2 regions of the Marinobacter sp. M5B genome follow, and region 1 is predicted to be linked to the other one. Evidence: riboswitches for the same ligand, from Rfam matches in the RefSeq annotation. Region 1 holds a riboswitch; the other holds the start of a gene.

Region 1 (9,843 bases):
TCAGGCTATGTACCCCGTTTGTTGACATTGGATTACCCCGAAGCAGCCGTACTCGTCCCGGTCACCAATGACCACGGAAACCCTGAAATCGTGTTTACCCTGAGGTCGGAAAACCTGAGTACCCACCGGGGGCAGGTGTCTTTCCCAGGCGGGCGGCGCGATCCGGAAGACCATTCCCTGGCCGATACCGCGCTGCGCGAGACCCACGAGGAAATCGGGCTGCCACCAGACCAGGTGGAACTGATTGCGCCGCTGAGCCAGGTCATGTCGCTGCATCAGATTCTCGTAACGCCTTACGTAGGGGTGATACCCGGCGATCACCCTCTTCAAGCCAATCCTGCGGAAATCGATAGTATTTTCCGGGTGCCCGTTGAGTTTTTCCTGGACGACAATCGAGAACGCACAGATCCGCTCAACTTCCTCAACAATACCTTCTATGTCCCCTGTTATCGCTGGGAACGCTATCAGATATGGGGCCTGTCTGCGGTCGTTCTGGTGGATTTCCTCAATGCGGTTTACGACGCCGGTATTGATTTGCTGGAGCCGCCGCCGAAACGCTGACCAGCGTCTCCTGACCCCTCCTTTCGAGTTCTCCTCTTTTTTTCGCGTTTATCAGCGGGCCCATTTCTTGGGCCCGCTGACGTTTTATGTGTCCCTGAATGCTCAAGTGTTAGACAAAGGTCTAATATGCTTGTAAATCGATCAGGTATTACATGGTGAATACTGTATGCAAACGACAAAAAGGAGTTGCGTCGTGGGGTGCGATCAATGAAAAAAATTCAAACCGAGAAAAACCTGCCGGAGTTGATTTACGACTCTGTGGTCAATGCGATCGTTGAAGGTTTGCTTAAGCCGGGTGAGCGGGTCACACAAGAGACGCTGGCCGAGAGACTTGATGTCTCGCGGTTGCCGGTAAGCCAGGCTATGCAGCGTCTGCGTGATGACGGGTTTCTGTCAGCGGTAGGGCGTCGGGGCCTGATGGTGTCGGTGCTTGATGAGAGTTTTGTGGCGCAGCTGTACGAATTCCGGTGTGGGATCGATCTGGTGAGTGCCGGGCTTGCCGCCCAGCGAGTGGATGCCGGGGCGCGAAAGCGAGGTGAGGACATCATTGCCGAAGGTTTCGCGGCAGGGAAAGCACATGATCTCCCCGCTCTGATCGATGCTGACATGCGCTTTCATGGCTTCATCTACGAGCTGGCGGGTAACACCTTCATCCTTGACTCAATGGAGGCGCACTGGAACCACGTAAGGCGCGTCATGAGTGACATTCTCATTGTCGAGAAAAACCAGAAACAGATCTGGGAAGAGCACGAGGCAATACTGAACGCGGTATTGGCCGGTGATGCACGGACTGCTGAAACACTTGCCAGAGAGCATGTGGAAACCGCATCAAAATGGCTTCAGAAAGAGATTCAAATCTGCCGTGAACCCCTGAAAAGAAGCGGGAGCACGATTAGTTAATCCAAGGAGAACGCGATGCAAAACAATGACAAAAATGCAGCTGTGATTCGGGTAATGTTGGCAAAAATCGGTCTGGATGGTCACGATCGCGGCATTAAAGTGGTCGCTCGTGCTCTGCGTGATGCCGGCATGGATGTGGTCTATACCGGACTGCATCGCACGCCTGAAGAAGTCGTGGACGCTGCCATTCAGGAAGACGTGGACATCCTCGGCATCAGCCTGCTGTCCGGTGCGCACATGCACATTTTCCCCAAGGTACTGGAGCTTCTGAAAGACAAGGAAGCTGAAGACATGATCGTTGCCGGTGGCGGTGTCATCCCCGACGACGATGTCAAAGAACTCTACCAGATGGGCGTCCACAAGATTCTTCTTCAGGACACTCCTCCGCAAGAAATCATCGATTCGTTCCGGCAAATGGTCGCAGATCGAGGTGCCCGATAGTCAGGGCCGTGGCCGCAGATTTCCTCAGACGACAACCAATAACAATATCAGGAGTCTCCGATGGAAGAGTGGAATTTTCCCCCCAGTTATCGCAACGACTATTTTCCGGATACGAACAGTCCCTACTGGTTCCGGGACCGGGAGACGATGGACCCGGAAAAACGCGATGAGTTGATTGTTGCGCGCATCCGCGAGGTGATGGCCTATGCCTACGACCACTCGCCATTTTACCAGCGCAAATGGGATGAGGCCGGTATAAAGGCCAATGACATCCGTACCCTCGCAGACTTCGAGGAAGTGCCCGTCGTCACCAAGCAGGAACTGCGCGATTCCCAGGCGAAAAATCCACCTTTCGGGGATTACCTCTGCTGTCCCGAAAGCGACATCCATCATATTCACGGCACTTCTGGTACCACCGGCCGACCCACCGCTTTTGGCATTTCCAGGCGTGACTGGGAAACCATTGCCAACAACCATGCCCGGATCATGTGGGGGATGGGGTTGCGCCCCGGTGATACGGTATTTGTGGCGGCGATCCTGAGCCTCTACATGGGGTCATGGGGGGCGTTGATCGGGGCTGAAAGACTGGGTTGCAAAGCCTTCCCCTTCGGCGCTGGTGCGCCCGGGATGACTGCGCGAGCGGTAACCTGGCTCGGAATGATGAAGCCAGCCGGGCTGTATTCAACGCCGTCTTACGCGTTAAGGCTGGCGGAAGTGGCCCGCGAGGAAGGGGTAGACCCGAGAGAATTCGGCATCAAGGTGCTGTTCTTCTCCGGTGAACCGGGCGGCTCTATTCCGTCCATCCGCGACAAGATTCAGCAGATCTACGGTGCCAAGGTAGTTGACTGCGGAACGATGGCAGAGTTGACCCCCTGGATGCATGCCTCCGGTAGCGCAGACACCGAGGGCATGCTGCTTTGGCAGGACATTGTCTACACCGAAGTGGCTGATCCCAACACCCATCGCCGGGTGCCATACGGCGATCAGGGAACGCCGATCTACACCCATCTCGAGAGAACGTCCCAGCCGATGATCCGGATGGTTTCCGGCGATCTGACCCATTGGGTGATGGAAGACAATCCCTGTGGTCGCACCTATCCCAGGCTGCCCAAAGGCATCTACGGCCGGATTGACGACATGTTCCAGATCCGCGGTGAAAACGTGTATCCCAGCGCCATTGCGGAAGTTCTGGAAGGCCTGGCTGGTTATGGTGGCGAGCACCGGATCATCATTTCACGGGGTGGCTCTATGGATGAGCTGGCTGTCAAAGCGGAGTTTGATCAGGAGGTCGCAGGCAGGGGCCCGGATGCGATCAGATCTCTCGGTGAGAAAGCAGAGGCTGAACTTAGCCGGGTACTGGGCGTGCGCGCACGGGTCGTCATGGTTGACCCCGAGACCTTTCCTCGCACGGACTTCAAAGCCCAGCGTGTGGTTGACGACCGCGATCTTTACCAGAGCCTCAACCAGAAGCGAGGAGGTTAAATGATTAACCGCATACCCTCGATGAAGCTCGCTGAACGTGTGCGGGAAGGGCATCTTCGCGCCATCGCCAGACTTATTACCCGCGTTGAAAGCGGCGGTGATGCTGAGGTGCGCGAAGCCCTGGCCGAGCTTTACAAAAGCACCGGCAACGCCCATGTGGTGGGCATTACCGGTGTGCCAGGAGCCGGGAAGTCCACCCTTGTCACGCAACTGGTCCATGAGTACCGGGCCAGCGGCCGCAAGGTCGGCGTTGTTGCTATTGACCCGTCCAGCCCGTACTCCGGCGGTGCGATCCTCGGTGACCGTATCCGCATGGGCGACCTGGTGTCCGACCCCGGCGTTTTCATCCGCAGCATGGCCACCCGGGGAACCCTGGGCGGCCTCGCCAGGCCAGCCCTGGATGCGGTTGATCTTCTGGATGCAGGCGGCTTTGACGTGGTCCTGATCGAGACGGTCGGGGTGGGGCAGGACGAGGTCGATATTGTCCGTGCCGCCCACACGACCGTGGTCGTCAACGCGCCCGGGCTGGGCGACGACATCCAGGCCATCAAGGCCGGCGTTCTGGAGATCGCCGATGTCCATGTGGTGAGCAAGGCGGACCGGCCGGACTCCAACAAAACCATTCAGGAACTCAAGGCCATGCTGATGATGAGCCTGGAGCCGGGCGAGGGAATCTGGCGGGTGCCCGTGGTGCCTACCAGTTCCGAAAAGAATACCGGTTTTGAGGACCTGATGGCCGCCATTGATCGTCACGCTGAGCACCTGGAAAAAAGCGGCGAAATCACCCAGCGGCGGCACCAGATTGCATTAACCCGGGTGGTAAAGGTTGCTGAAGAGATTGTCCGGGATAATTTTGCACGTGACAGCAGGTCGCAGACCGAAGAGCTGCTCAAGAAGGTTACCCAGCGCGAACTGGACCCCCATGGAGCCGCAGTAACCTTGTTAAAAGCCATGAAGGAGACCATTCATGAAGCGCACTGACCAGTATGACCCCGCTGCACTCAAGCACATGGAAAAAGAGTTCGACCAGTGGGAACAGAACGAGGTGTCGTCCTTTATCAAGCGGGCGCCGGAGAGCAAGACGGAATACACCACCGCCTCGGGAATGCCGACGAAACGTACCTACACGCCACTGGACCTGAAGAATACGCCCTTTGAGGATATTGGTTTCCCTGGGCAATACCCGTTTACGCGGGGGCCATACCCCACCATGTACCGGGGCAGGAACTGGACCATGCGCCAGATTGCCGGCTTTGGTACGGCAAGGGAAACCAACGGTCGCTTCAAGTACCTGATCGCCCAGGGCCAGACCGGTCTGTCCATCGACTTCGATATGCCGACGCTGATGGGTTACGACTCCAGCCATGCCATGAGCCAGGGTGAGGTGGGCCGCGAAGGCGTTGCCATCGACACCCTTGCCGACATGGAGGAGTTGTTCGACGATATTGATCTGACCAAGATCTCGGTATCCATGACCATCAATCCGTCCGCCTGGATTCTCTACGCCATGTACATCGCCTTGGCGCAGAAGCGGGGATACGATCTCAATGACCTGTCGGGCACCATCCAGAACGACATTCTCAAGGAGTACATTGCCCAGAAAGAGTGGATATTTCCGGTGCGGCCGTCGGTTCGCCTGGTGCGGGACTGCATCCAGTACGGCTCCGAAAACATGAAGCGGTACAACCCTATCAATATCTCCGGGTATCACATTTCCGAAGCCGGTTCGACAGCGGTCCAGGAAGTGGCGTACACCATGGCAACCACCATGGAGTATGTCAGGACCGCCATCGATGCGGGTGTGGATGTGAATGAGTTCGGGCCGCGCCTGTCCTTTTTCTTCGTCAGCCAGGCCGACTTCTTCGAGGAAATTGCCAAGTTCCGCGCAGCCCGGCGGGTCTATGCCAAGATCATGCGCGAAAAATTCAACGCCACCAAACCCGAGGCCAGCCGGCTTCGTTTTCACGCCCAGACTGCCGCGGCCACCCTGACCAAGCCGCAATACACCATCAACCCGATCCGTACCGCGCTTCAGGCACTGTCTGCGGTACTGGGTGGCGCCCAATCCCTGCACACCAACGGCATGGATGAAGCGTTCGCTATTCCAACGGAAGAGGCGATGCGTATTGCCCTGCGAACCCAGCAGATCATCGCCTACGAGACCAACATCACCCAGGTGGTGGACCCATTGGGCGGTTCCTACTATGTCGAGAACCTTACCGATGAGATCGAGAAGGAAGTCTGGAAGATTCTCGACGAAGTGGAAGAGCTCGGCGGCACGCTCCAGTGCATCGATGACGGCTACTTCCAGAGGGGCATCTCCGATTCCGCCTACGATTTCGCACTGCGCAAGGCCAGCGGTGAGCGTCCGGTTATCGGCGTCAACATGTTCGTGCAGGATGAAGAGGATGTTGAAATCGAAACCCATCCCCACGATCCGGAAACCGAACGCCGGCAGATTGAGCGCCTGAATAGGGTCAAGGACAATCGCGACGAGGAGAAAGTCCAGGACATGCTCAGGCAACTGAAAGAGCAGGCCGAGGACGAATCGGCCAATCTCATGCCCATCACCATCGAACTGGTGAAAGAGGGCGCCTCGATGGGCGATATTGTTGAAACCCTGAAAGGGATATGGGGAACCTATCGCGAAAAACCTGTAATCTGACCGGCTTTGAATACTGACAGAACCGGTTCACGGGAGACATGAATGGTCAGGCTCACCAAGATCTATACAAAAACCGGAGACAAGGGCGATACCGGTCTTGGCGACGGCAGCCGCGTCGCCAAGCATGACCTGCGTGTGGAAGCCTACGGCACGGTGGATGAGGCCAACGCAGTGATTGGTCTCGCGCGGCTGCATGTGGACGACGAACTGGACGTGATACTGGCACGCATCCAGAACGACCTGTTTGATGTCGGGGCGGATCTGTGCACCCCGATCGTGGAGAACCCGAAATACCCGCCACTGAGGCTCGCCGAGGGCAAGACCGTTGAGCTTGAGCAGGAGATTGACCGGTTCAACGCGGATATTCCGTCGCTTCGCTCCTTTATCCTGCCCGCAGGCAATGCTGCGGCTACGCATCTCCACCATGCCCGCACGGTAACGCGGCGTGCTGAGCGCATCATTGCTCAGCTACAGGAAGAGCAGGACATCAGCCGGTTGGTGCTGGAATACATGAACCGGCTGTCCGATTTGTTGTTCGTTCTTGCCAGACACGCCAACAACCAGGGTAAGGACGATGTGCTTTGGGTGCCGGGTGAATAATGCTGGCCCGCGACCAGGGTACTGAAGCGTGAATTTGTCGCCGCTGGAACATGGTGGCCGGTTACGCGCCGCCGCGAAGAAGTGGGCGATTCCGCTGGATCAATGGCTGGACCTGTCCACCGGTATCAATCCGAGTGGGTGGCCGGTTCCGGCGATCCCGGAAGAGGTCTGGCGCCGCCTGCCGGACCCTGACGATGGCCTGGAGCAACTCATTAGGCAATGGGTAGGTGCGCCGGACGCCGCTGCTTGTATGGCCTTGGCCGGCAGCCAGGCGGCAATCATGCACTTGCCCCGTATACGAAAGCCGTGCCGGGTAGGTGTGCCCTCTCCGGGGTACCAGGAGCATGGTCACAACTGGGCTGTTGCCGGCCATCGGGTGATCGAGATTGGCAACGACCAGCGAGAGGACGATGACGAAAGTTGGCTGGACGAGCTGGACGTGCTGGTGTGGATCAATCCAAATAATCCCACTGGCCAGGTTGTTGATCCGGACCGGTTGCTGAGCTGGCATCAGCGGCTTCAACGTCGCGGTGGGTGGCTGATTGTAGACGAGGCGTTCGTTGATGCCACTCCGGAACTCAGTGTCGGGTATGCGACCGACAGACCCGGTCTTATCGTCATGAGATCCCTGGGTAAGTTTTTCGGCCTGGCGGGCCTGCGGGCCGGAGCTGCGGTGGGAGACCCGGATATTGTTCGCCGATTGAGCGCAGTGATCGGGCCCTGGTCAATCAGTGGCCCTGCGCGATTTATCATGGGCCAGGCGCTGGCGGACACCCAGTGGCAGGCGGCGACGATGGGGCGGCTGCACAGTGAAAGCCAGCGGTTGGCGGACTGCCTGTCGCGGCACGGACTTGAAGGAGCCGCAGGAACTGCGCTCTTTCGATACGTTCGGCATGGCCGGGCGGCGGACATTGCAGGCGAGCTCGCACGGCGGGGAATCCTCGTTCGGGCGTTTGAGAATCCTGCTGCACTGCGGTTTGGACTGCCCGGTTCGGAACCGGAATGGACCCGGTTGGACCAGGCACTGTATTTAAGTCATCTGTATTGATTTAGCACATAAGGGCTGCTAGTTTGGCGCCCGATTCGATGAACACCGTGTTCAGGTAACGCTTTTTGCGGTATATCCCCGCCGGAAAGCGTAAAACGGGAAGTCGGTTAAAGTCCGACGCTGCCCCCGCAACGGTAAGTGAGCTAAAGGCAATCGAAAAAGCCACTGTGCGTCATGCATGGGAAGGTGATTGCCCCGGACCGGCCCATCGGCTGATCCACTCGCAAGCCCGGAGACCGGCCTGAATGCACACCGGAAGTTGCGGAGGGCGACGGCGGTGGGAGAGTTGCGTCGGTCTCACACCCGTACCCTGACTCGTATCCTGCCTCCCCAATCTCATACTCAAACTCCGCAACACAATAACCATCACGCGGGTGCGCGTGGTTTGCCAGCGAGTGTTGATTATGAGTTGTTCGAAGTCTTTGCCGGTTCTGTTTTCCGGCCTCCCCCTTGTGTTCCTGCCAGTTTCCAGTGCGCTAGCCGACGAAGAGGTAATGGTCTCGGCGCTTGACCCCATCGTTGTAACGGCCACGCTTGGTCCGAAGACCCGGGGCGAAAGTGACTCATCGGTCACGGTGATCGATGAAGAGGCGATTGAACGCTTGCAACCTCAAACGTTCGACGAGCTGCTGATGGGCCAACCCGGCATTGATATCACCAGTAACGGCTCGTTCGGTAAGAACACCAGTGTCTACACCCGGGGTACCGGCAGCGAATCCACGGTTTTCCTGGTGGACGGCATTCGTTTGCGCTCGGCCACCAGTGGTAGTGCTGCCTGGCAGTATTTCCCGCCGCAAATGGTGGAAAGGGTAGAAATTGTTCGGGGTTCCCGCAGTAACCTGTACGGAGCCGATGCCGTGGGTGGCGTTATCCAGGCCTTCACTCACAGTGCGGAAAAGGGGCGTGAAGGTTGGGTTCAGGCCGGCGGCGGCAACTTTAACACCCAGGAATATGTGGCCGGGACGGCCGGTACTGAAGGCCGGATGACATACAGTCTGAGCGCAAGCCATCTGGAAACTGACGGCACGGCCATTGTTGAAGGGGGCGAAGACAAGGGCTTTCGTAACACCTCAGCCCTGGCGTCCGTTGCTCACCAGTTCGACTCCGGTGGGGAAGCCGGCGTTGTCCTCATGCGTGCCCAGGGCAATACCGAGTTCGAGGGCGGTGATACCGATTTTGCTATCCAAACCGTTGGTGTTCGTCTGGACGCGCCGATCAGCGACTATTGGCGGAGCCGTATCCTGTTAGCCGAATCCATTGATGAGCAGGATACACGGGACGAATTTGGTGACAGCACCTTCGATACCAAAACCCGCAGTGCCCGTTGGGAGAACCAGATCAGTGTCGGCCGCCATGAGTACATCTTGGGCGGTGAACTCTTGATGGATGAAGTAGACAGCACCACCGACTTTGACGAAACCAGCCGCACCAACGCCGCTGTTTTTGGCCAGGCCCTGTTGAATTTTGGTCCGACGGACTTTCAGTTGAGTTTGCGCGCCGACGATAACGAGGCTTTTGGTCGTGAGGAAACCGGTGCGATCGCCATGGGTGTCGATATGGATCGCAACCACAGAGTAAGGGTGAGCTACAGTACATCTTTCCGGGCGCCCACGTTCAATGACCTCTACTTCCCGAACTTCGGCAATGCGGATCTTCAACCGGAAACTGCAGGTAGCGTGGAGCTCGGTATTGGCGGAAATTACGCCCGTTGGTTCTGGGATGCCGCGATCTATCAGACAGACGCTGATGATCTGATTGTATTTGTCTTTAGGGACGGTCGGTTCGCACCATTCAATGTTAACGAAGCACGCATCAGGGGGGTTGAGCTGAGTGCTGGCCTGGAATTGGACGAATGGACCGTGCAGGCTGGGGCGTCGGTCACCGACCCGCGTGACCGTGAGACCGATAATCGAATTCGTCGCCGTAGCGCGAAACAGTTCCGGGTGGATCTGGATCGGGACTTCGGCCGTGTGTCGCTGGGGACCACCGTGAAAGGCCAGGGGTATCGCTACGACGACGCCGATAATGAAGAGCGCATTGCCGGCTTTGTCACTTGGGACCTGCGGGCAAAGTGGGAAATCGACAGCCATTGGACCACCAATCTGACGGTTGACAACGTGCTGGACAAAGAATACGCCACGGCGCA
Region 2 (9,843 bases), 1.9 Mb from region 1:
CTGTTCGATCATGTCACTCCGGAGATGACAATTTACCGGGAAGAGATCTTCGGCCCGGTGCTGGCCTGCGTGCGGGTTCCCGATGTTGCGACTGCCATCCGCCTGATCAATGATCATGAATTCGGCAACGGTGTCAGCTGTTTCACCGAGAGCGGCAGCGTCGCCCGTGAATTTGGCCGTCGCATTCAGATTGGCATGGTCGGTATCAACGTGCCCATTCCGGTTCCCATGGCCTGGCACGGATTCGGTGGCTGGAAACGCTCAATGTTTGGCGACACCCATGCCTACGGTGAAGAGGGCGTTAAATTTTATACTCGGCAGAAATCCATTATGCAGCGCTGGTCAGACTCCATCGATGCCGGTGCCGAGTTTGTGATGCCAACCGCCAAGTAACACGCAAACCAGTCCGGGAGACAGACCATGTCCAATAACAACAATGCACACGGGCAGCACGAGTTTGATTACATCGTCGTCGGGGCCGGCTCTGCCGGCTGCCTGCTGGCTAACCGTCTGAGCGCCGACCCGGCCAACCGGGTGCTGCTGATCGAGGCGGGCGGTCGTGACAATTACCACTGGATCCATATTCCAGTGGGCTACCTTTATTGCATCAACAATCCGCGCACGGACTGGCGCTTTCGCACCGAGCCGGACCCCGGCCTGAATGGTCGATCACTGATCTACCCCAGGGGGAAAACCCTGGGTGGCTGCTCCAGCATCAATGGCATGCTCTACATTCGTGGCCAGGCCCGGGATTACAACCACTGGGCCGATGTTACCGGAGAGCAGGCGTGGTCATGGGATAACTGCCTGCCCGACTTTATGCGTCATGAAGATCACTACCGGTTGGACGAAGAGGGCGACGCCGATCCGGAACACGGGAATTACCACGGCCACGGCGGTGAGTGGCGGATCGAGCATCAGCGGCTGAAATGGACCGTTCTGGAGGACTTTGCCAGCGCCTGCGTTCAGGCTGGCATTCCCCGGACCCGGGACTTCAACCGCGGCGACAACGAAGGCGTTGACTACTTCGAAGTCAACCAGCGCTCCGGCTGGCGCTGGAGCACCTCGAAGGCGTTCCTGCGGCCGGCCAAGACGCGCCCTAACCTGACACTGTGGCATTCCACCCATGTCATGGCGCTGGACATGGCGGCCGGTGAAATGCCCCGATGCACCGGCGTACGTGTGGAGCGACCGGGAGGGGGAGAAATCACCGCCCACGCACGCCGCGAAGTCATCCTCTCAGCCGGCGCTATCGGATCCCCCCAGTTGCTGCAGCTGTCGGGCATTGGCCCCGCGGATCTGCTTCGGGAACACGATATCCCGGTTGTTGCCGACTTACCCGGCGTCGGCGAGAATCTTCAGGATCACCTGCAGATTCGATCGGTCTACAAGGTTCGGGGCGCGAAGACCCTGAACACCATGGCCAACTCACTGATTGGCAAGGCACGAATTGGGCTGGAGTATCTGCTTACCCGCTCCGGCCCCATGAGCATGGCTCCCTCCCAACTCTGTCTGTTTACCCGCAGTTCCGAAGAATATGAGTACGCCAACATCCAGTACCACGTTCAGCCATTGAGTCTGGAGGCATTTGGCCAGCCTTTGCATGACTTTCCAGCCATTACCGCCAGCGTTTGTAACCTCAACCCGACGAGCCGCGGTACCGTGCGTATTCGTAGCCGGGACTCCAGAATCAAGCCCGCCATTGCCCCCAACTACCTGAACACCGAGGAAGACCGCAAGGTCGCAGCGGATTCCCTTCGGGTAACGCGCCGCATTGCAGAGCAGCAGGCATTGGCCAAGTATGAGCCGGAAGAATTCAAACCGGGCCTTCAGTACCAGACCGATGAGGAACTTACCCGGTTGGCGGGAGACATTGGCACCACGATTTTTCACCCTGTGGGAACCACCCGCATGGGGCGGGCAGACGACGACATGGCAGTCGTCGATCCTCACCTCAGAGTTCGTGGCGTCGCCGGCCTGCGCGTGGTGGATGCCGGTGTCATGCCGACCATCACCAGTGGTAACACCAACTCCCCCACACTGATGATTGCGGAGAAAGCGGCAGGCTGGATTCTGAACGGCACGTAAGTGCCGGCCAGCCCGCCGGACTGAAGGTCAGTACGTTGCTACCACTCCAGCTGCGCGCCGGTCTGATACTCGATGACCCGAGTTTCGAAAAAGTTCTTCTCTTTGCGCAGGGTGGCCTGCTCGTCCAACCAAGGTGAGACGTTCTTCGCGCCCGGGAACGGTTCGTCCAGGCCAACGGTTCTGGCCCGGCGATTGGCCACAAAACGGAACTGCTCGCTGTGGTACTCGGCGGAATAGCCCAGGATCGGGTCCCGCAGGATGTAGTTGGCGTAGGCGGTTTCAGCGGCTTCGGACTCGTCCCACATATCGCGCACGGCTTTGGGGTCCAGCGTGATGTTTTCCTCTTCCAGGATCTGGTTCACCACTTTCAGCCCGAACGAGAAGTGCATGGCTTCGTCCCGCAGGATGTACTGCAGTTGCTCACCGGTGCCCCGCATCAGGCCCCGACGCTGCAGGGCGAAGATGGGGCTGAAACCGTTGTAGAACCAGGCACCCTCAAAGACCGCTGCGAAGAACAGGTAGGACATAATGAACTCCTGCAGGTCGTCCTTGTTGCGCAGGTTCATGTCAGAGCGCATGGCGGCATCCAGCCGGCGGTTGGCCATCTGGATCTTGCCGTTGATCGCGGGGACCACCCGATAGCGATTGTAGATCTCGCTCTGGTCCAGGTTGAGGGTTTCAATGCAGTGCTGGTAGGCCCAGGTGTGCATGGCTTCCTCGTACACCTGCCGCGCCTGGTAAATCTGCAATTCCGGGGCACTCATCTTCTCCATCACCGCCAGGCCGATGTTGCGCATCGCCAGGATGTCGGAGGTGGTGAGGTAGGCCAGCACGTTCTCATACACGTGCTTTTCCGGCGCGGACAGGCGGTGGTGGTAGTCGTGAACGTCCTGAGCCATGTTCACGTCCAGCGGCGTCCAGTGGTTCTTGTTGGCATTCATGAAGTATTCCCAGGCCCAGGGGTACTTGAAGGGTGCCAGCTGATTGATGTCGGTTTCGCCGTTGATAACGCGCTTGTCATCGACATTGACCGGGGCCGGACCCTCCTGGGTAGCCGGGCGGGTTTGGGTGTTTGGTTCGTCGTCCCAGTTGAGCATCTTTTAACCTCTAGAATCTTGGTGGCGGTCGGGTTTACTGGCAGGCTTCGCAGTCCGGCTCATCAATGCTGCATACCTGTGGTTGCGGTGCTGCTACCGGCGCGGTTTTCTCGGCACCCGTGGCCCCGAGCGAGCGCAGGTAATAGGTGGTTTTCAGTCCACGTTCCCAGGCCAGCTGATACAACTCATCCAGCTTTTTGCCGCTGGGTTCCGCCATGTAAAGGTTCAGGCTCTGGGCCTGGTCCAGCCATTTCTGGCGCCTGGCCGCCGCCTCCACCAGCCAGCGGGCATCGATCTCAAAGGCGGTGGCGTAGCGGGCCTTCAGTGCTGCCGGTATACGATCAATCTGCTGCACGCTACCATCGAAGTACTTGAGATCGTTCACCATCACGTTGTCCCACAGACCCTCAGCTTTCAGATCACGAACCAGAGATGGATTAACCACCGTGAACTCGCCGGAGAGATTCGATTTCACGAACAGGTTCTGGTACGCCGGTTCGATGGATTGAGAGACACCGACGATGTTGGAGATGGTCGCCGTTGGCGCAATGGCCATCACATTGCTGTTACGCATGCCATTGCGGGCGATGAGTTCCCGCACCGCCGTCCAGTCCAGGCGGCTGCTGGTATTCAGGCTCAGGTCGCCGTCCTGACGGGCCTCTTTCAACAGGTTGATGGAGTCAATGGGCAGAATACCCTGATGCCACAATGAGCCTTCGTAGGTCTCGTAGGCACCGCGTTCACCGGCCAGCGCAGCCGAGGCCCGGATCGCGAAATAACTGATCTGCTCCATCGCCACATCGGCAAACTCCACCGCTTCCGCGCTGGTGTAGGGCAGATTGAGTCGATACAACGCATCCTGAAAGCCCATCAGGCCGAGACCAACGGGCCGATGCTTGAAATTGGAACTCTTCGCCTGGGGCACTGCGTAGTAATTGATGTCGACCACGTTATCGAGCATGCGGACCGCAGTATTGACCGTGCGTTCGAGGCGCTGGACATCCAGCTCACCGTTGTGGACATGGGCCGCCAGGTTGATGGACCCCAGATTGCACACGGCGATCTCATCCGCACTGGTGTTCAGGGTGATTTCGGTACACAGGTTGGAGCTGTGCACCACGCCCCGATGCTGCTGCGGTGAGCGCAGGTTGCAGGGGTCCTTGAAGGTAATCCAGGGGTGCCCGGTCTCGAACAGCACGGTCAGCATCTTGCGCCAGAGCAGTTTGGCGGACACCGTCTTGAACAGAGTAATCTCGCCCCTGGCCGCCATCGCCTCGTATTCCTGGTACCGCTCCCGGAATGCGTTGCCGTACAGGTCATGCAGGTCCGGAGCGTCGTTTGGCGAGAACAGGGTCCAGTCCTGATCACTGCGCATGCGTTCGATCAGTAGGTCCGGTACCCAGTTGGCGGTGTTCATGTCGTGGGTACGACGACGCTCATCGCCGGTGTTCTTGCGTAGCTCCAGGAACTCTTCAATATCCAGGTGCCAGCTTTCCAGGTAAGCGCACACGGCGCCCTTGCGCTTGCCGCCCTGATTCACCGCCACCGCCGTGTCGTTCACCACTTTCAGGAATGGCACCACACCCTGGCTGCTGCCGTTGGTACCCTTGATGTGGGAGCCCAAAGCCCTGACTGGCGTCCAGTCGTTACCCAGGCCGCCGGCCCACTTGGACAGCATGGCGTTGTCGCGGATGGCACCATAGATACCCTCCAGATCATCCTGAACGGTGGTGAGGTAGCAGGATGAAAGCTGGGAATGTCGGGTACCACTGTTGAACAAGGTTGGCGTGGAGGCCATGTAGTCGAAGGATGACAACAGGTCGTAGAACTCAATGGCCCGGGCATTGGGGTCATCTTCCTGCAACGCCAGGCCCATGGACACGCGCATGAAGAAAACCTGGGGCAACTCCAGCCGGTCACCTTTCCAGTTGAGGAAATAGCGGTCGTAGAGAGTCTGCAGGCCGAGGAACCCAAACTGGTGGTCCCGCTCCGGCTTGAGGGCAGCACCCAGGCGTTCCAGGTCGAACGCCGCCATGGCGTCGTCCAGCAGCTCGTAGTGGATACCCTGCTCAATGAAGGTGCTCAGGGCCTGCGGGTATATTTCCGCCAGCGGCAAACTTAGGGGCAGGCTCAAGGCGGCCGCGGTTTCCAGCCTGAGTTGTTCCAGCAGCAGACGAGCGGTTACGGCACTGTAGTCCGGTTCCTGCTCGATGCGGCCGCGGGCGGTCATGATCAACGCTGACAGCACCTCTTCCTCTGCAATACCGTCGTACAGGTTCCGCAGCGCCCCTTCCACCAGGGATTCGCCATCGATGCCCTCCAATCCCTGGCTGGCACGCTCCACCTGGACTTTCATCAGCCCCAGATCCAGCGGCGCGGCCTCACCGTTGGCTTTTTTCACCGTAAGCGTGGGATGGGCCTCCACCGGCGCCAGGCTGGCCCGCTCCTGGGCATGAGCCTCCCGGTAGAGTACGTAGGCGCGGGCCACTTTCTGCTCCTCCGCCCGCATCAGCGCCAATTCCACCTGGTCCTGGATATCTTCAATGTGCACCTTGCCGCCGGCTTTCAAGCGTCGGCTGATGGCCTGCATGACCTGATGGGTAACCTGTTCCACGGAATCGTGAATACGGGCCGAGCCTGCTGCTTCATCGCCTTCGACGGCAAGAAATGCTTTGGTCACGGCAACACTGATTTTGCTGGCGTCGAATCCAACCAGGGCGCCATTACGTTTAATAACCTGTAGGGAGGCGGTGCTGGTTGAGGCAGATTGGCCGGGCTCGGCCAGGGTAGCAGTGGACATGTCGGTTCTCCTGAGTACGCGTTTATGCCAAGACCTTCGCGTACGCAGGGGCGAGCATTGCTCTGAACAGAGACAACGCAAAACCGGTCTGCTCACCTTGATACGCGAAGGTGCAGTTGTATTCCCTGGCAGGTCTTCGGACTCAGGGGCGTGAACCTGTTGGCTCGGCCTTGCGTGGCGACTTCCCGGCATTCGCCAGTGTCTTTATGCCACGCTCGTTCCCCAATACCGCTGCGCGTCAGTTCCGGAGTCTCACCGGATTCCCGGTACCACGATCATCGTGATGAGGGCGATCTGTGATTGATCAGCCTTTGATCACTATATCTGGTACTAAGCCAAGGATATAAACACTATATAGACTAAGATAAATCGCAACAAGGCACTTTTTCGACGGTTACCGGTCAGTAAACGAACCCATAGGAGCATCCCATGACACCGCTACCGAGATACCTGACGGCCGCCCTCGCCCTTTCGTTGATGGCCGCTTCGGCCCAGGCTGACAGCACGGAAAACTCGCTGATCACCGCGTTTTCGACCATAACGTCCCTGGAAGATGGCTGGGAACCGATGGAGTTTCCGAAGATAGACCGCCACAGTCGCTATCAGTTGACGGACGACAACGGCGAGCAGGTGGTCAAGGCCACCACAGACAACAGCGCCTCCGGGCTGATAGCCAGGGTGTCCGTCGAACCCGGGGATTCACTGATCCTGCGCTGGCGGTGGAAAGTGTCGAACGTCTATGAGCAGGGAAACGCCCGTAAAAAGGAGGGCGATGACTACCCTGCGCGAATCTACGTGGCCTTTGAGTTCGAGCCGGACGAAGCCGGCTTTTTCGAGCGCGCCAAACGCGAGACCGTGGAAGTGGTGTTCGGGGAGGAACTGCCGGGCAATGCGCTGAACTACATCTGGGCCAACCGGCTGCCGGTTGGCGAAATCGTTGCCAACCCGTTCACCGATACCACGATGATGGTAGCGGTGAACTCCGGGACGGCGAACACAGGCGAATGGGTCACGGTGGAGCGGGATATCGTTGCGGACTACCGCAAGGCCTTTGACCGAGAGCCGCCGAAGCTGGTGGGCGTCGCCATCATGTCGGATTCCGACAACACCGGAGCATCTGCCACCGCCTGGTATGGCGATGTCAGCTTGGTCAAACCAGATTGATGACGCAAAACAGACCTACCGCGCCCATCACGATGGTATAGGGAAACGCCATCACAACCATCCGCCCATAGGACAATCGCACCAGCGGGGCGATTGCAGACGTCAGCAGGAACAGAAACGCGGCCTGGCCATTGGGGGTAGCCACACTGGGCAGGTTGGTGCCGGTATTGATGGCGATGGCCAGCTCCTGGAAATGCTCGTAGTCGATACTGCCGGCGTCCAGCGCCTGTTTGATTTCACTGATGTAAACGGTGGCTACGAACACATTGTCGCTGATCATCGACAACAACCCGTTGGCAATAAAGAACATGCCCGGCTGCTGGTCCTGCGGCAGGCTGAGCACAAAATCGATGATCGGCTTGAACAGGTGTTGCTCGTGAATCACCGCGACGATGGCGAAAAACACCACCAACAACGAGGTAAATGGCAGCGACTCCTGGAAGGCCTTGCCGATCTGGTGCTCATCGGTAACACCAGTGAACGAGGTGATCAGGATAATCACCAGAAGGCCGATCAATCCCACCTCTGCCAGGTGAAACGCCAGCCCAACAACCAGCACCAGGGCCGCCATTGCCTGCACCCACAGGGCAGCCTGGTCGGCTTTCGTGCGCTTGGTGCGCTCGTTGTCAGCAAACTCTTCCAGTACCTGGCGGACAGGCTTGGGCAACCGGGCGCCATACCCAAACCAGCGCAGCTTTTCCAGCAGCCAGCAGGTGGTCAGGCCGGCCACCAGCACCGGTAGGCTCACCGGCGCCATGCGCAGGAAGAAACTGACAAAGTCCCACCCTACTACCTTGGCGATCAGCAGGTTCTGGGGTTCGCCCACCATGGTGGACACTCCCCCCAAGGCCGTACCAATGGCGCCGTGCATCAGCAGGCTACGCAGAAAGGCCCGGAACTTGTCCAGGTCTTCCCGGTGCAACTCAATCACGTGTTCGTCGCTGTTGGCGTTGTGATCAGAGTGATGATAACCCTTGCCGGAAGCTACCTTGTGGTACACCGAGTAAAAACCGACAGCGACACTGATGATGACTGCGGTGACGGTAAGCGCGTCCAGGAACGCGGATAGAACGGCCGCAGCAGCACAGAACAGCAGTGACAACGCGGACTTTGACCGCACACCCACCAGGATCTGGGTAAACGTCACCAGCAGCAGCTCTTTCATAAAGTAGATGCCAGCCACCATGAACATCAGCAGCAGGATGACCGGGAAGTTCACCAACACCTCGTGGTACACCGCATCCGCTGACGTCATACCCACTAACAGGGCTTCAATCGCCAGCAACCCGCCCGGTAACAGTGGATAACACTTCAGCGCCATGGCCAGGGTAAAAATAAACTCCCCCACCAACGCCCAACCGGCCACGGCCGGACCAAGGGTCCAGACAATCAGCGGGTTGGCGATCAGGAATAGAAGAATGACCTGTTTGTACCAGGCGGGTGCATTACCCAGGAAGTTGTGGGTAAAGCCGGAGAGAACGGTTGTGGGCATTGCGGGAATCTTCTGAGTAAACGGTTTGTTGGAATTGTGTGGCAGAAGGCCCGCATCTTCCTTGATATTTGTGTAACCGGTAATCCCCCAAAGGTACAGGGTGAGTGCCTATTTGGTCTTACATGAAACAAGGAAGAGTGGCCGGACGACCACTCAAAAGAGTTTCGTAATATTACTTAAAAACAGAGCCAGAATCGACTCTGTTTTCAGCACTCAGGGTTTATTATGACCGTTATCACTTCCCGCTTACGTGTCAGAACCGGTAAGAAACCGACGCCGTAACGTTACGCTCTGCCCCGAAGTAACAGAAGTCCAAACTGTTGTAGCAGGACGCCACGTATTCCTTGTCCAGCAGATTGTTCACGTTCAGCCGGGTAGAAACGCCTTCCAGGCCGAGCTTGCTGAAATCGTAGCCCAGTGCCAGATCCACCAGGGTGTAGTCCGGCACCTTTTTGGTGTTGGCATCATCGGCGTAGATGTCCGCGTTGTGACGGACACCCAATCCCGCGTTTGCCCCGTTAAGGACTCCCTGCGTGAACCGGTAACCGGCCCACAGGGTCAGCTGGTGTTCCGGCACCTGGCTGGCGGCATTGCCCTCGCGATAGGCCTCGGACTTCTCAAAGGTGACGTCCGTGAACGCATATCCGGCCTGGACATTCAGGTTCTCCGTCAGCTGCGCCTTGGCTTCCAGCTCCACACCCTGGGACTCAATCTCACCGATGCTGCGGTAGAAGGACTCCTGTGGCTGCTTGGTGGCCAGATTCTCCTGGTTGATGCGGAACAGAGAGAGCGTATACAGGTCCGTGGTTCCCACCGGCTGGTACCTAAGCCCGGTTTCTATCTGCTTGCCTTCACTCGGGGCCAGCAGGTCGCCGTTCTCGTCGGTATAGGCGCTGGGCGAAAACGACGTGGAGTGGGACACGTAGGGTGCAATGCCGTTGTCGAACAGGTAGAGCAGCCCAGCACGGCCACTGAACTGGGTTTCGTCCAGCTCTGTCACTACACCGGTGTCACGATTGGTGTTCTCGATCTCCACCCAGTCGTAACGGCCACCCAACGTCAACCGCCAGCCACCGGTGGCCAGCTGGTCCTGCAGATAGACCCCGGTCTGTTTCTGCTTACGGAGATTGCGTTGCGGGGGGTACAGGGCAGAGGGATCGGCCCCGTACTCAGGATTGAAGGCATCGATGGCCGGAAAGGCG

The links. Region 1 has a riboswitch for cobalamin ahead of AAGD24_RS08405 (TonB-dependent receptor plug domain-containing protein). Riboswitches for the same ligand answer to the same signal wherever they lie in the genome.
Region 2: another riboswitch for cobalamin. It lies ahead of AAGD24_RS19850 (ribonucleoside-diphosphate reductase subunit alpha); the one in region 1 lies ahead of AAGD24_RS08405 (TonB-dependent receptor plug domain-containing protein).

What each region holds. Positions count from the first base shown of each region.
Region 1 is NZ_CP156894.1:1,858,731-1,868,573, forward strand. Features, by position in the region: gene AAGD24_RS08365 (CoA pyrophosphatase) at 1-561, shown strand, start outside; gene AAGD24_RS08370 (GntR family transcriptional regulator) at 769-1,461, shown strand; gene AAGD24_RS08375 (cobalamin B12-binding domain-containing protein) at 1,477-1,902, shown strand; gene AAGD24_RS08380 (phenylacetate--CoA ligase family protein) at 1,963-3,384, shown strand; gene meaB (methylmalonyl Co-A mutase-associated GTPase MeaB) at 3,385-4,365, shown strand; gene AAGD24_RS08390 (methylmalonyl-CoA mutase family protein) at 4,352-6,049, shown strand; gene AAGD24_RS08395 (cob(I)yrinic acid a,c-diamide adenosyltransferase) at 6,092-6,649, shown strand; gene cobD (threonine-phosphate decarboxylase CobD) at 6,678-7,697, shown strand; cobalamin riboswitch at 7,749-7,957, shown strand; gene AAGD24_RS08405 (TonB-dependent receptor plug domain-containing protein) at 8,102-9,843, shown strand, end outside.
Region 2 is NZ_CP156894.1:4,370,627-4,380,469, forward strand. Features, by position in the region: gene AAGD24_RS19835 (CoA-acylating methylmalonate-semialdehyde dehydrogenase) at 1-393, shown strand, start outside; gene AAGD24_RS19840 (GMC family oxidoreductase) at 421-2,088, shown strand; gene AAGD24_RS19845 (ribonucleotide-diphosphate reductase subunit beta) at 2,127-3,185, opposite strand; gene AAGD24_RS19850 (ribonucleoside-diphosphate reductase subunit alpha) at 3,220-5,985, opposite strand; cobalamin riboswitch at 6,095-6,289, opposite strand; gene AAGD24_RS19855 (DUF3047 domain-containing protein) at 6,415-7,149, shown strand; gene nhaB (sodium/proton antiporter NhaB) at 7,136-8,641, opposite strand; gene AAGD24_RS19865 (TonB-dependent siderophore receptor) at 8,895-9,843, opposite strand, start outside.